Regions from separate parts of the Paenibacillus sp. y28 genome, predicted to be linked through region 1. Evidence: predicted binding sites of a transcription regulator. Region 1 holds the regulator's gene; each other region holds the start of a gene.
The links. Region 1 encodes Rex, which represses fermentation and respiration genes when NADH is low (regulators of the CRP and FNR family bind a similar motif). Its sites were predicted from a motif close to TTGTGAAATATTTCACAA; they were not measured.
Positions count from the first base shown of each region.

Region 2: the regulator Rex is predicted to act here: its motif matches at 3,073-3,090, upstream of WBG83_RS20425 (hemerythrin domain-containing protein).
Region 3: the regulator Rex is predicted to act here: its motif matches at 1,590-1,607, upstream of WBG83_RS11795 (DUF1641 domain-containing protein).

Region 1 is NZ_JBBBNV010000001.1:502,815-507,486, reverse strand. Features, by position in the region: gene dinG (ATP-dependent DNA helicase DinG) at 1-1,177, shown strand, start outside; gene WBG83_RS02215 (redox-sensing transcriptional repressor Rex) at 1,177-1,797, shown strand; gene WBG83_RS02210 (DUF47 domain-containing protein) at 1,860-2,480, opposite strand; gene WBG83_RS02205 (amidohydrolase) at 2,727-3,998, shown strand; gene WBG83_RS02200 (hypothetical protein) at 3,998-4,486, shown strand; gene WBG83_RS02195 (methyl-accepting chemotaxis protein) at 4,593-4,672, opposite strand, start outside.
Region 2 is NZ_JBBBNV010000037.1:28,874-33,545, forward strand. Features, by position in the region: gene WBG83_RS20410 (hypothetical protein) at 1-945, shown strand, start outside; gene WBG83_RS20415 (GNAT family N-acetyltransferase) at 1,169-1,852, opposite strand; gene WBG83_RS20420 (carbon-nitrogen hydrolase family protein) at 1,921-2,778, opposite strand; gene WBG83_RS20425 (hemerythrin domain-containing protein) at 3,324-3,911, shown strand; gene WBG83_RS20430 (hemerythrin domain-containing protein) at 3,953-4,516, shown strand.
Region 3 is NZ_JBBBNV010000012.1:71,044-75,715, forward strand. Features, by position in the region: gene WBG83_RS11790 (asparaginase) at 1-1,128, opposite strand, end outside; gene WBG83_RS11795 (DUF1641 domain-containing protein) at 1,696-2,121, shown strand; gene WBG83_RS11800 (NAD(P)/FAD-dependent oxidoreductase) at 2,156-3,337, shown strand; gene WBG83_RS11805 (VC0807 family protein) at 3,546-4,160, shown strand; partial or broken gene WBG83_RS11810 (sigma factor) at 4,443-4,565, shown strand; gene WBG83_RS11815 (anti sigma factor C-terminal domain-containing protein) at 4,627-4,672, shown strand, end outside.

The DNA.
Region 1 (4,672 bases):
CGGACTAGGGGAAAACAATCAGCTTGTCCAGCGGATGAAAAAAGAGCTGCTTCCTGAAAAATGGGACGATCTGCTTATTATGGAAGATAATATATATATGGATTTAAATACGCTCCTGAAGCAGCTGGACCGTCTGACCGGCGAATGGAAGGAAAATCAGGAGGAGCTGTCGCTGCAAAGCCTTGTTACGGATGTTTCCGGCGTATGTAAAGATTTGCAGCGGACCCGGGATAACCTGCGGTTTTTCATGAAAATGAATGACAATAATTACGTCTACTGGCTGGAAGCAAGCCCGTTTCTGAAAAGCCGCTCGATTCATCTCAACTGTGCGCCTGTGGATGTCAGCAAGCTTCTGGGTGAATATATATTCGAGCCAAAAGACAGCGTCATCATGACATCGGCGACGCTGTCGGTCGATAAATCGTTCGCTTACAGCTGCGAGCAGCTTGGCCTCGATGCCGCTCACGCCTCAGGAAAGCTGAAAACCGTCCAGCTGCTGTCTCCGTTTAATTACCGGGAGCAGGCGTTGGTTATCGTTCCGCGTGATTTTCCGAGTGTGCGGGGCACTGTGGCGGATCAGCATTTCCTGAATGCGCTGGTAGGCTCTTTAAAGGACATTGCAGTTGAGATGCAGGGCCGGATGCTGGTGCTGTTCACCTCGAACCGGATGCTGAAGCAGGTGCACGCCCCGCTGAAGGAGCAGCTGAGCGAGCACAATATTAGCGTGCTGGGGCAGGGGGTGGATTCCGGAAACCGGACCAAGCTGACCAAGCTGTTCCAGAATCAGCCGCGTGCCGTGCTGCTCGGAACCAGCAGCTTCTGGGAAGGAGTCGACATTCCCGGGGAAGCGCTTAGTGTGCTTGCTATCGTGAGACTGCCTTTTCAGCCGCCGACACACCCACTGGTTGAAGCCAAGTGCGAACGAATAAAACAATCCGGCGGGAATCCCTTTATGCGGTATTCGGTCCCGCAAGCGGTTATCCGCTTCAAGCAGGGCTTTGGCCGTCTGGTCCGGAAGGAAAAGGACAAAGGGATTGTCATCCTCTACGATACCCGGGTTATCGAGTCATCATACGGCAAATATTTCTTGTATTCACTGCCTAAGCCCAAGATTGAGCATATGCCGACCGGTCAGCTTGTTGGGCGTATCAAAGAATGGATGGGGGAAACCGTCTGATGAAAACGCCGAAAATTTCCGAAGCCGTCGTAAGGCGGCTGCCGGTATATCTCCGGTTTTTGAATGAATTGCAAAAAAATGATATCCATACCGTGTCATCGCAGGATTTAGGCCAGCGCCTTGATTTGAATCCGGCTCAAATCCGTAAGGATTTGGCGTATTTCGGGGAGTTCGGCAAAAAAGGAATCGGCTATGACGTATCGTATCTGATTGAAAAAATAAGCCAGATCCTGAAGCTTGACCGCACTGTCCATGTCGCTTTGGTCGGAGCGGGCAATCTGGGCCGGGCGCTGTGCAATTACAACGTCTATTCTCAAGACCGGATGCAGATCGTGGCCGTTTTTGACGCGGTTCCGGAGAAAATCGGTGAAATGATTAGCCATTTGAGGGTTCAGCCGATGCAGGAGCTGCAGGAAACCATCAAGCGCCAAGAGGTTCGAATCGGCATCATTACGGTTCCTGCGGTGGAAGCGCAAAATGTGGCTAATCAATTTGTGGAGGCCGGTGTAGAGGCGATTTTGAATTTCGCGCCGGCGGTCATTAAGGTGCCGGAGCATGTTCGGGTTCAGTACACAGACCTGACAACAGAGCTGCAAAGCTTGGCTTATTACCTGGATTGAGTATGCCAGACATAAAAAAAGACCAGCTGCCGTAGGCTTGCCGATCATGGGTGTGATGCATATTAGGAGTAACGGAGCACGACGCTTTCGAGAATGTTCGCTACGTCCTCGCAGGCGTCCGTCGTTTCCTCCAGGCGCTCATACAATTCCTTCAGCTTGAAGTCCTCATAGGGATCGCGCGGAGTGGTGAAAATTTCGCGGATGCCTTCACGCATCAAAGCATCAGCGTCATTCTCCAGGCTGTTGATAATGACGGTATGCTCTTGAAGCTGGATGTACTTCTTCTTCGAAAGCAGCTTGAAGGCTTCCAGCATATGCTCGCAGGATTTGACGATGACTTCGGAGAAATCACGCATGTATTGATTTGTAAAATCGATGTTCAGGTAGTCGAAGCGAGCAATGGTCGCTTCAATGCCGTCCATGACGTCATCCACCTTGGCGGCGAGCTCCATAATGTCCTCCCGGTCCAGCGGCGTAATGAATACTTTATTCAAGCCCTTCATAATCGCGTGCGTAATGGAGTCGCCTTTGTGTTCCAGCTCCTTCAGCGCTGCATAGTAGGTGGCAGGCGGCTTGTCGCCCATCATTGCGCTTCGGAACATCTGCGACGCTTTAAGCGCGTTTTCTGCGGATTGAATGAGCAGATTGAAAAAATCGATGTCTCCTTTTTTGTTAAACAGCATCGTTAAGAAACCCCTTTCGTACCAGTCCGGCTGTTAGCTTACATAAGCAACCAAGGATAAAAATAGCATATCCGCGATTAGCTTGGCAATCAAAAATTTACAAAATCTTAACCTAGTTTGCCCTGAAAAGAGTTGTTTATTGTGAAGCTGTGCTGATTTTCGTATACTATATTGAAGAAAGCGAGGGTAAATGTGGTGACGACTTTATTGACAAAAACACTAATTGAGAACGCGCTGGTGCTGACTATGGATGAGCAGAACCCATTTTTGCGCGGCGTTATCGTTTTAGACGGGAACCGGATTGACTTTGTCGGGGAGCAGGCTCCCGAGCCGAGAGAAGCGTACAAGGAAATTATTTCAGGGAAGGGCAAGCTGTGGATGCCCGGCCTTGTCAATACGCACGGACATGCAGCGATGTCGCTGCTGCGGGGCTATGGGGATGATTTGGCGCTGAAGGTTTGGCTCGAAGAGAAAATGTGGCCGAACGAAGCGAAGTTTACAGGCGAGGATGTCAAATGGGGCACGCAGCTCTCGATTCTGGAAATGGTGAAGGGCGGAACGACGAGCTTCGTGGATATGTATGATCATATGGATCAGGTCGCCCAGGCTGTTGAATCAAGCGGCTTGCGCGCCTGCCTGACACGCGGTGTGATTGGCAATTGGTGCCCGGAGGAGGTTGCCCAGAACAAGCTTAAGGAAGCTGCGGAATTCGCCCGGAATTGGCATGGCGGGGCAGGCGGCCGTATTACGGCAATGATGTCTCCGCATGCGCCTTACACATGCTCTCCCGGCTATGTGGAGCAAATCGTGCAGGTGGCGCACGATCTGAATTTGCCGCTGCATACACACATGTCCGAAACACTCCAGGAGGTGCTGGCAAATGAGCAGGAATACGGGTTGCGTCCGGTTGCCCATCTGGAGAAGCATGGCTTGTTCTCGCGTCCGGCGCTTGTTGCTCACGCAGTGCATTTGACGGATGAAGAAATCGCCATTTTGAAAAAATACGACGTTCGCGTCTCGCACAATCCGGGCAGCAACTTAAAGCTTGCCAGCGGTGTGGCCCGGGTGCCGGATCTGTTGAAGGCCGGAGTGAAGGTATCGCTTGGCACGGATGGCCCTGCCAGCAATAACAACCTGGATATGTTTGAGGAGATGCGTCTGGCGGCGCTGATCCATAAAGGCGTATCCGGGGATCCGGTTGCCGTGCCTGCAGTAGAAGCGCTGAAGATGGGAACCGTGGTCGGCGCGCAGTCGATTTGGCTGGACGATGTAGGCGTGCTGAAGTCTGGAATGAAGGCTGATTTAATCAGTCTGGATGTGGAGCAGGCGCACTTTTATCCTCGTACGGATTATGCTTCCCATGTCGTGTACTCCGCAAGCGCCAAGGATGTGGCGGATGTGTGCGTAGACGGCAAATGGCTGGTTCGCGGCGGGGAATGTCTGACAATTGACGAAGAACGGGTCCGTTACGAAGCGCAGCGCTGCTTTGAAAGGATTACAGGAAGCGCGGGTGTCTGATGAAGGCCAAAAAAGCGGCGTTGTGGACGATTGTCATTGTGGCGGCGCTGCTTCTTGTCATGCTGCTTGTATATCGCCATATTCAGCAGGGGCATTGGCTGGAAGAGCATCATGCCGTTCAGACTGTGACTGAAAATGTATACGGGCTTCAAACCGTCAGTGAAATTGAACAGTTCACGATGGATAAGCATTACACGATTATTTATGGCACGAAGGATGATCAGCCGGCAATAGTCTGGTCCAGCGATGACGAGATTCAGGTCGAATACGCCTCCAGCGGCGTAAGCAAAGATCAGGTCCGGGGCTATGTGCAGAGCGCCCACCCGGAAGCGGAGGTGCTTCGGGTGACAGCAGGCAAGTGGGAGGGCCAGCTCGTCTGGGAAGCCTTCTACAAGCTGAAGCAGCCCGAAGGCGAACGCTACTACTATGACTTCTATTTGTTCAAGAACGGACAAAAGCTGGACACCTTCACCTTAAGCAAGCGGTAATTCATGAATGAAGAAAACAAGCCGTCTATCCCTTTCCGGGGGATGACGGCTTGTTTTTGTAGATTAAAATCCAAGAAGTCCTTACATGCAGAACAGAAGCCTGGCACTACAATTTGAAGAAAGAAATCGATCGGTTCAGGCTTTGAACAACGCTTTCAAGCTGTTCCGCGGCGGCCGCGATATTCT
Region 2 (4,672 bases), on a different contig from region 1:
TATATTCATTATGCCATCCCGGCGGATCAGGATGCAGTGTTATCCAGTCTGAATGTATTGACCACAGAATATTTCGGATCTTCCAGTGGCGCCGCAGGCCAATATGCGATTGGACGCTATAACATTCTTATTCCTAGCGGAGAAGATCGCGCCGTTACAGGCGTATATGCGCTTGGCGATGCAATGCAATTCGATTCCCGCAGCCAGCTGATTCATCCGAATCTGAAGGTGTCGATGGTTGAGTTCAACATTAGCGACAACGAAGAGGAAGGTAACAAGAACATTACCGCCAAGTTCGCGATTCAAAATAACAGCGATCGTCCCCTGGATGTCCCGGTTTTCCAGACTTCGCTGCTGAGCTCCGACGGCTATGATTACAGCGGGAAGCGCCAAGCTTCGACACCAAGCAGAGTGCTGCCGAAGTCGTCGGTCATTGTGAACTATGCGTTTACAATGCCGGTCTCCGAAACAGGCGAGAACTTGCAGCTTAAAATTCAGGACGCTGTTTCCGCAGCGCCTTATAAATCAACGATTGCGGCTTACGGCGTGAAGCTCCAAGAGTCGACGGGGCCATGGGATTCGTTCAATATGTATCCGTTTGTTGTGAAATTTTCCTCGTGGGATATTTCGTTCCTGTATAATTCGGGAACGCAGCAGTTCTCCTATAAAGGGAAGTTTTTCCTGGATGTAGAACGCAAGGTTCAAACGGAGCTGGATGCCAATTTCCCTAAGCTGCAGTTTGAATTGTATGATGCGGCGGGCCGGCTGGTCGGCACAGCGTCCAAGCCTATGATTGGTCAGGACCGCCTTCTAACGGGCGAGAACAATCTGACCTTTACCGGCACTTCGGAGCAATTTACATCGCCTTTGACCTTAAAGGTGTATGAAACCTTCACAACGGCCAGCGGAGAATCCAAGCGGCTTGTCGCTGAACTCGAAGATTAATTTTGATATAAAACGAAGATTAGATATAAAACGATGCGTTGAAGAAAACCAGCTCCCCGCAGGGGAGCTGGTTTTCTTATGTGGACGCCTGGCATGAGCGTCCATATTTCAATTCATGAGCCCGGGATACATCCGGCTATAGGTGTGCTGCACGTTTTTTAGAATACTATCGTTCGGGAGGGAATGACTGAGTTTCGAACCGTATGGTGCTTTCCTGCCGCGGTTACGGTGCTTGCGGCCGGAATGGATTGCGCCATTCCAGCAGGGCGGCATAGCCAAGTGACTCTTCATCCTCCAAGTATCCGGCGGAGACCTTCACCGGCGTACGACCGCAGCGCAGGAGGAAGGTTACGACCGGGTCGGTCAATCTGCCCGCTATGACCTCATCTAAATATTGCTCGGCGGTGAGGAGGCGGGCATGCTTGTGATAGCCCGGCATTCTGCCGCCGCCCAGCAGCCGGTCGAGGCCAAGCTGAATGACCAGCTCGTACATCGCCTGCATCAGCTGCTTGCCGAGTCCAAACTGGCGGAAAGCGGGACGGATGCTAATATCGACGATATACAGCGTATTGCCATCCGGCCGATGATTACGAATATAGCCGTTGTCGGTTATTTCCTCCCAGGTGTGATCCGGATCGCCGGGAAAATAATGGACCCGCAGCCCGGTCATAGAGCCGGCCAGCTGCCCGCCAAGCTCGACGCAAACCGCCCCTTCCGGGAAGCGGGTAACATGCTCGGTCAGCTGCTCCCGGTTCCACCACAGCTCTGAAGGGAAGGGCGGCGGGAAGCACTCGCTCTGAATTTGAATCAGCTCGTCGAAATCCTGCGCCGTATAGTTGCGGATGACCGCCGGGGCCGACAAGCCGTCCCGGGCGAATACAACGAGTTCCTTTCGGTACGCAGACATAGGGTACAGCTCCTTTTTTTTTTCGGTGAAGGCAGCGGATGGATGGAGATTATTCAAATCACAGCCTGTTAGCTCCAGTCGGTATACAAATCCGTGCGGCGGTCGCGCCATGTTGTGACAGAGCCCCGGGAACGGACTTCCTCAAGCAGCTGCAGGTCCAGATCAGCCGTAACGATCATATCCTGGTTCAGTTCTCCTTGTACGGCAATGCCGTGCGGCGGGAACGGGATGTCGTTCGGCGTCAGCACGGCCGCCTGGCCGAAGTTGGCGCGCATAAAATCGACGGTAGGCAGGCTGCCCACGGTACCGGTCGTGACGACGTAAAGCTGGTTCTCAATAGTACGGGCATGGCAGGTATAACGAACGCGGTGGAAGCCGTGGCGATCATCGGTGCAGGAAGGGCAAAAAATAACATCCGCGCCGCGGGCTCGCGCCATCCGCACGATTTCAGGAAATTCAATATCATAGCAGGTCAGCATGGCGATGACGGCTTTCCCTGTATCAAAAACCTGCAGTACGTCGCCCGCACCCATGTTCCATTCCTTCACCTCGGTAGGGGTGATGTGGATTTTAGGCTGACGCCCAATACGCCCGTCCGGGAAAAACAAATGCGCGGTGTTCAGCAGCTTGTCCCCTTCACGAATGACGTGAGTGCCGCCGATCAGGTGCATCTTGTACTGGCGGGCCAGACCGCTGAACAAGGCTTCATATGCCCCGGTAAAATCCGGCAGCCGGTCGATTGGCAGCGCTTTGCCCTGCTCGTCCCCGATGGACAGCAATGGAGTGGTCAAGAATTCAGGAAACAGCACGTATTCTGTTCCGAACTCCTCGGCGGTCCTGACGTGATGCTCTACCTGCGCGGCAAATTCCTCAAAGCTCCGAATCGTACGAAGCTCGTATTGAACAGCGGATACACGAATCTTCATATTGTGAAGCACTCTCCCTTATGAATGATAAATCTGCGAAATGAAAACCGCCTACTGCTGTGGAATCACTGCACTTCTTGTTCAGTCCTTCGACTTGAATGACGGCGTCTTCCGGAGTGGTATTGACTATGCAGGGAGGTGCATCCATTATGCAGGCCTCCTGTCATGGCTTGTGGCTGCTTTTATTTTATCATTTTTGCTCCGGGATAAACATCCGCTGTCCCCCTCACAGGCTACTGCTGCTGCTGAAAGATATTTGTCGATCTGATGAACTTCACTTGGTTGGTCACAGATTTGTGAATTTAATCACATCCGGTATGCCGGTCGATTGCGTATGATGGTATCAGAAGGTTGAACATCAAGTCCTGCAGCTTGGGCAGTGCCGGAGCAAGGTCCGGGCATGGAAAGTCAGACGAATTTTTTGGCTAGAGCATCAATCAATAACGAACCGGTCAGTCCACCATAAAACGCCGGTACAGCGGCGGAAATTTGATTCTTGAGCAATGTCCGCATTGTACCGGGAAACAACAAGGAGGAGGATTTGTATGCCGCTCACCTTAGATTCCTTTGACTCTGCAAGACAAATGGCTGTAGCTTTCCCTGAAGCAGCAAGCCTCGCCAGTCCATCGGAGGTTTGGCACGAGGCGTCCGTTTGCGCCCTGATTCATTATATTACAGATACGCACCATGCTTACCTGCATGCAGAGCTCCCGCACCTCAGCCAGTCTCTCATTCAGCTGGCGAGGGGGCAGGGCGAGCAGAACGGGCTGCTTTGCCAGCTGAATCGTACGTTTCATTTACTGAAGGATGAGCTGGAGGAGCATTTGCGGCAGGAGGAGGAGGCTGTGTTTCCGACGATCATCCGCTTTGCCAGCTGCCGCTCGCCTGCGCCTTCTCTTATCGCCATGAATATTACAGTGGTTCACGAGCTTGAGACGGATCACCGTCATCTCATTGCGCTGCTCCGCGAGCTTCGTCAGGTGACGAAGCACTATACCCCTGAGCCGGACTCATGCCGCCAATATGTGCAAATCCTTCGAAGGCTTCAATGCCTGGAGGCGGATTTGCTGGAGCACCTTCATTTAGAGAACGATATTCTCATTCCGCGCGTGGTACAAAAAGCGTTGAACTGACGATGGTATAAAATGGTATGCATTTAAAGGAGGGCTTTAAGATGAAACCGTTACTCGCAGATACAGCTGTACAGGCGGCCGTTGAGCCGCTTCGTCAACATGCACTATGTGAAGCGCTGCAGCAGCTGAAGGAAGAGCATGTACCGCTGGTACAGGCGGCGGAGAGGCTTGGCCGATTAGCGGAGGGAATCGGGAGCGGGCCGGATGTAGAGGACTGGACGCTTCCTCTGGAAGCGCTCGGCCGCGAGGCGGCGGCCTTCGCAGAGCAGCTTGAGCCGCACCTGCTTCGGGAGGAGGCGGGCTTGTTCCCGGTGCTGACGCTGTACATGGGACGAAGGGCCGGGCCGATGGAGGAAATGGAGCAGGAGCAGGAGCACATCCGCAGTGCTTTGCGGCGCTTCCATTATGCTTTGCGGCAGACGGAGGGCACCACGGCAGACGCAGGAGAAGCGCAAGCGATGGCGGATCTTGTTCAAGAAGCCTGCATGCGGTTTGTGAAGCTGGCGGCCAAAGAGGAGCGGGTACTGCTCCCGATTGCAGAGCAGCTGCTGACAGCCGATGAGAAGGAACAGCTGATGATGACCTATTTCAAGCTTATCTGCTAGCCGCTGCGGCGGCTAAACTTCAATCCGGGGAGCTCCCCCGGATTTTTCTTGCTTTGCTGGCTTGGGAAGGGGCATCGGGAAGCACGGCTAGTACCGGCAGGTCATGCGGCCAGCAAAGAAACGCGTATTCAGCTTGTTTCTATATATTGACGCAAT
Region 3 (4,672 bases), on a different contig from region 1:
TTTGTCGCTGGTGAAGGCCAAGGATAGCAGAAGCATGATGCGGGCGTGCTGCGGGTTCAGGCTGTCGCCGGCGATAATGCTTTCGTTGCTGCCGGGATACATGGTGCCTGATCCGGTTCGTGTCGTGGTCACGAAGATAACGCCCTGTTTAATGGCTTCTTCACGTGCTGCGCTCATCTGCGAGGAGATGCCGCCTGCGCCGGTTCCCGCGGTAACAATGCCTTTCGCGCCGTCGGCTACAAATCCGCGGATTGCGCCGCCGCCGGCTGCTTGATAGTTATACGCGATTTCGACCATAGGCAGGTCTTCCTTCGAAATAGTTTTCAAATCAAACGGTGTTGCCCATTCTGCTGTGCCAGCCTTCAGAGCGCGGGCATTGCTGCGGTAAATGCGGATATTGTTCTCGTCAATGTAGCCAAGCGCACCCATCATCGGGGTTTCGAAGGTGTCCATCCGGTGGGAATTGGATTTGGTGACGTCTCTTGCAGCGTGAATTACGTCGTTCAGCATCAGAACGGTACCGAAGTATTCCGTTTTTTTGCTGCCGGCCAGCTTGATGGCGTTGTACAGGTTGGCCGGGGCATCCGTACCGATTACATCCCAAGGACGCATAGCGCCTGTGATGACGACCGGCTTGCTGCTGCGGACCGTCAGGTCAAGGAAATAAGCAATCTCTTCCATTGTATCGGTTCCGGTTGTAACTACGACGCTGTCATACACCTCAAGCGCCTGATCCACGGACAGCGATAAATCGTACAGGTCGGCAATCGTATAACCGCCGGACCCTTTATTGCCGAATTGATACGTGGTGACATCGGCGATTTTTTGCTTATTCGGCAATTGGCGGATCAAATCGTCCATTAAGTAGGTCCCGGCTTTATAATTTTGAAAGCTGGTTTCATCGGCAGCTTTGCCTGCCAATGTTCCGCCTGTGGCGATAACGATGACGTTAGGAAGCGGGGATTCCTTGAATTCCTCGGATAAGGCCGGGATTGGGAAAATCGTTTTTTCTGTGCTGGCGGTTTCGGTGTCGGCGAAGGCCATGGCTGCGTTCATCCAAAGTAATGCGATGGTCAGGAAGGGAATCAGCAAAGCCTTAGAGAGCCTTTCTTGGTTGAGAATTGTCATGAATAGTGACCTCCTGTGATGTGATTATGTAGTTCGTGACAAGAAAATCGTAAATTATGTTAGATAATATTACAAATAAAAATGTCGCTCTAAAAAACGTTTACATAAGAGGATTTCTTCATATATCTCTACATTACTATTGAAATCTAATTTTATTGAAACGCGATTTTAGTGTGAGGAGATGATATAGAACGTTTTTTTGTAACATATCGATGTCATTTGTGTTATATTACTTAACATTTGAAAATGCTGGTTCATAAATCCCTTCGAAATTTGACAAAAATAGACTTTATCTCTTCTTTTTGAACAAAAAATGAGCGGATCTTGACATTTGCTCACAAAATGTACACAACTGTAAAAAAGTTTATTTTCACGTTTTCGTAAAAGGGTGTAAAATAGACCGTACAGGGTTAGGCTCGACCTGCCAACATGACCAGGCAATGAAGAAGCAGCGTCAACTAATGTGAAAAATATTACAACCTGCTTGTTGTTGATAATGGCTTTCAAATGGACAGGATTCGACGAAGTAACCGACTTTTATTTTCAGGTAAAGGAGGACGTTCTCTTATGCTACAAACATCTGAAGTGAATACAGGTGCTGAGTTGGAAGAACGCCAATCATTGGATGTGCTTGATCAACTGATGCAGCCGGAGGTTCAACAATCTTTGACCGTTCTGGTGGAGAATCTGCCGAAGCTGGCCGAGATGGTAACCGTCTTGACGAAGGCTTACGATTTCGCACAAAGCGTGGCGACTGACCATGTTCTGATTGATGATTTCAAGCACGGCATCGAGGAATTCGTCAAACCGGTTTCGGAAAAAGCCAAAGGCATTGCTGCAGCGGCTATCGAAGCGGGCGATCGCGCTCAAGCGGAAACAGCAACTGTCGGTCTGTTCGGCATTCTCAAAATGCTGAAGGATCCGCAAGTCCAAAAAACGCTCCGTTTTGCGCAAGCATTCCTGAGTGTGATGGCCGAGAAGCAACAACGGTAATTCCCATTAAGCGGTATTAGAACGGAGGATGGATATGTCGAAACATATTTTAATATTGGGCGGCGGCTACGGCGGCTTGCTGACAGCGCTGACTGCACGCCAATACCTGTCGGCTGCCGATGCGACCATTACGGTTGTCAACCGCTTCCCGACACACCAAATTATTACCGAGCTGCACCGTCTTGCAGCAGGCAGCATCGCCGAGAAGGCAGTTTCGCTTCCGCTTGAGAAGCTTCTTCGCGGCAAAGATGTCAACCTGGTTATCGACAGCGTTACAGAAATTAAACCGGATGATAAAAAGGTTGTTCTGGCCGGCGGCACGACATTCACATATGATGCGCTGGTTGTAGCGCTTGGCAGTGAAACGGCATATTTCGGCATTCCGGGACTTGAAGAAAACAGCTTCATCCTGAAATCCGTCAATGACGCTAACCGCATTCGTGAGCACGTGGAAGCGCGTCTGGATGCTTACAAGCAATCTGGCAACAAAGCGGACGCAACCATCGTTGTCGGCGGCGGCGGCTTGACCGGAATCGAGCTCGTGGGCGAATTCGCCGACAAGCTTCCTGAGCTGTGCCGCAGCAAAGGCATCGATTATAACGATATCTCCTTGTACTGTGTTGAAGCAGGTCCTTCGATCTTGGCCGGCTTTCCGCAAAACCTGGTTGACCGCGCATACGCAAGCCTGGAGAAACGCGGCGTACAATTTATCGTTGGCGTAGCGATCACCGAAATGAGCAAAACAGCGGTATCCCTGAAGGATGGCCGGACAATCGATACCAACACCCTCGTTTGGACGGGCGGGGTTGGCGGCAATGCGGTTGTAGCGAACTGCGGTATCGAGGTTAACCGTGGCCGCGCAAGCGTAACGGATGTGCTGCAATCCACTTCTCATAAGGATGTTTTCCTTGCCGGCGACAGCGCGGTTGTTATTCCGGGCGAGGGCGCTCGTCCGTACCCGCCGACAGCACAGCTGGCATGGCAAATGGGCGAAACAGTCGGCTACAACCTGTTCGCTTACTTCAACGGCTCCAAAATGAATACCTTCAATCCCGTGTTCTCCGGTACGCTTGGCAGCTTGGGACGCAAAGACGCGATCGGCATGATCGGCGGCAAGCAAACCCAGCTTCAAGGCACGCCGGCAACATTGATGAAAGAGGCAAGCAACATTCGTTACTTGTCCCACATTAAAGGGCTTTTTGCTTTGGCATACTAGATTAATCAAGGAAGAGGGCTATCCGCGGCAGGCTTTGCCGGCGGGTAGCTCTTTTTTTCCAGGCTCGCAGGGGGGTGAGCTACAGGACGTAAGGGGAAAAGCATACAAATTGACAAACCGACGGTCGGTCTTTAGAATAGAGCTATAGTATCCAGGTGACATAGCACGCCGGGAAGAATAGTTCGGTCAACATCCGGGGAGGAACATCATGATGTCTACACGCATGTATGTGGCGGTTACACTGCTTATCAACGGGCTTGTGCCATGGGGGATTTACGAGCTGCTATCGGGCGTGATGAGCAGTATGGCGGCATTGTGTGCGGCCACATTGGTTCCATTGGCAGAAAACTTAATCCACCTCTGCAAGCACAGGAAGCTGGATGCCTTCGGCTCGATCATGCTTTTCACATTTATCTTCGCTCTTGTGCTGGCCGGCATGGGCGGCAGTGAAAGGCTGCTGCTTGTGCGGGAATCGTTCATTACCGGCTCGGTGGGCATTATTTTTCTAGCTTCCTTATTGTTTAAACGGCCGGTCATCTATTATTTGGCTAACCGGTTTTTGCGTAAGGAGGGCTTTGCGGATAATTGGAGCTACCCGTATTTCCGGTTTGTGATGCGTTTGATGACACTTGTATGGGGGCTGGATTTGCTGCTGGAGGCCATCGTCCGGACGATGCTGGTATACCGGCTGTCGACCTCGCAATTTTTGGCTCTGTCCAACGTGGTTCTGTACGGCTTTATCGGTGCCGCTCTGCTGTGGACAGCGCTGTACCGGAAGCGAAGCTCCCGGATATTGGCCGAGCTCAAGATGAAGAACGCCTAGCCGCATCTGTATGGATGTGTTCTCCACTAATGAAGCGGCCTTGGCCCTGGATGAGCGGTCCGGTTACGAGCAGCGAAGCGATTTCCGTTCCTGTCTCGCAGATGCCTTATTACTGTTTGGAGAAGTGGAGCATTGTAGGATGGAAGTGAAGAAGCCTGTCCGGCGTCGAACTTGAAGCGGCCCGGGACGGGCTTTTTTTACGCAAGCCAACCCGATCCGTAATATTTGGCAAGGATGTAACTTCTCACGAGACGAAACGTGGATGGTACGAGGGGGAGGGGAATGAAAGCAAGCAGCCTGGATGCCATTTATGAACGGTACATGAAGGATATATACCGGTACCTGCGTTCCCTGTGCCGTGATCATCATGCGGCGGAGGATTTGATGCAGGAAACCTTTTACCGGGGACCGGATGCAAATGTACCAGGATGTCGTGGGCTCCGCCCTTGCTGTCACGAGGCCGAACATGGAGATGCATTTGAGCGGACAGGGCAAGGCCTTTTTCACAGCGG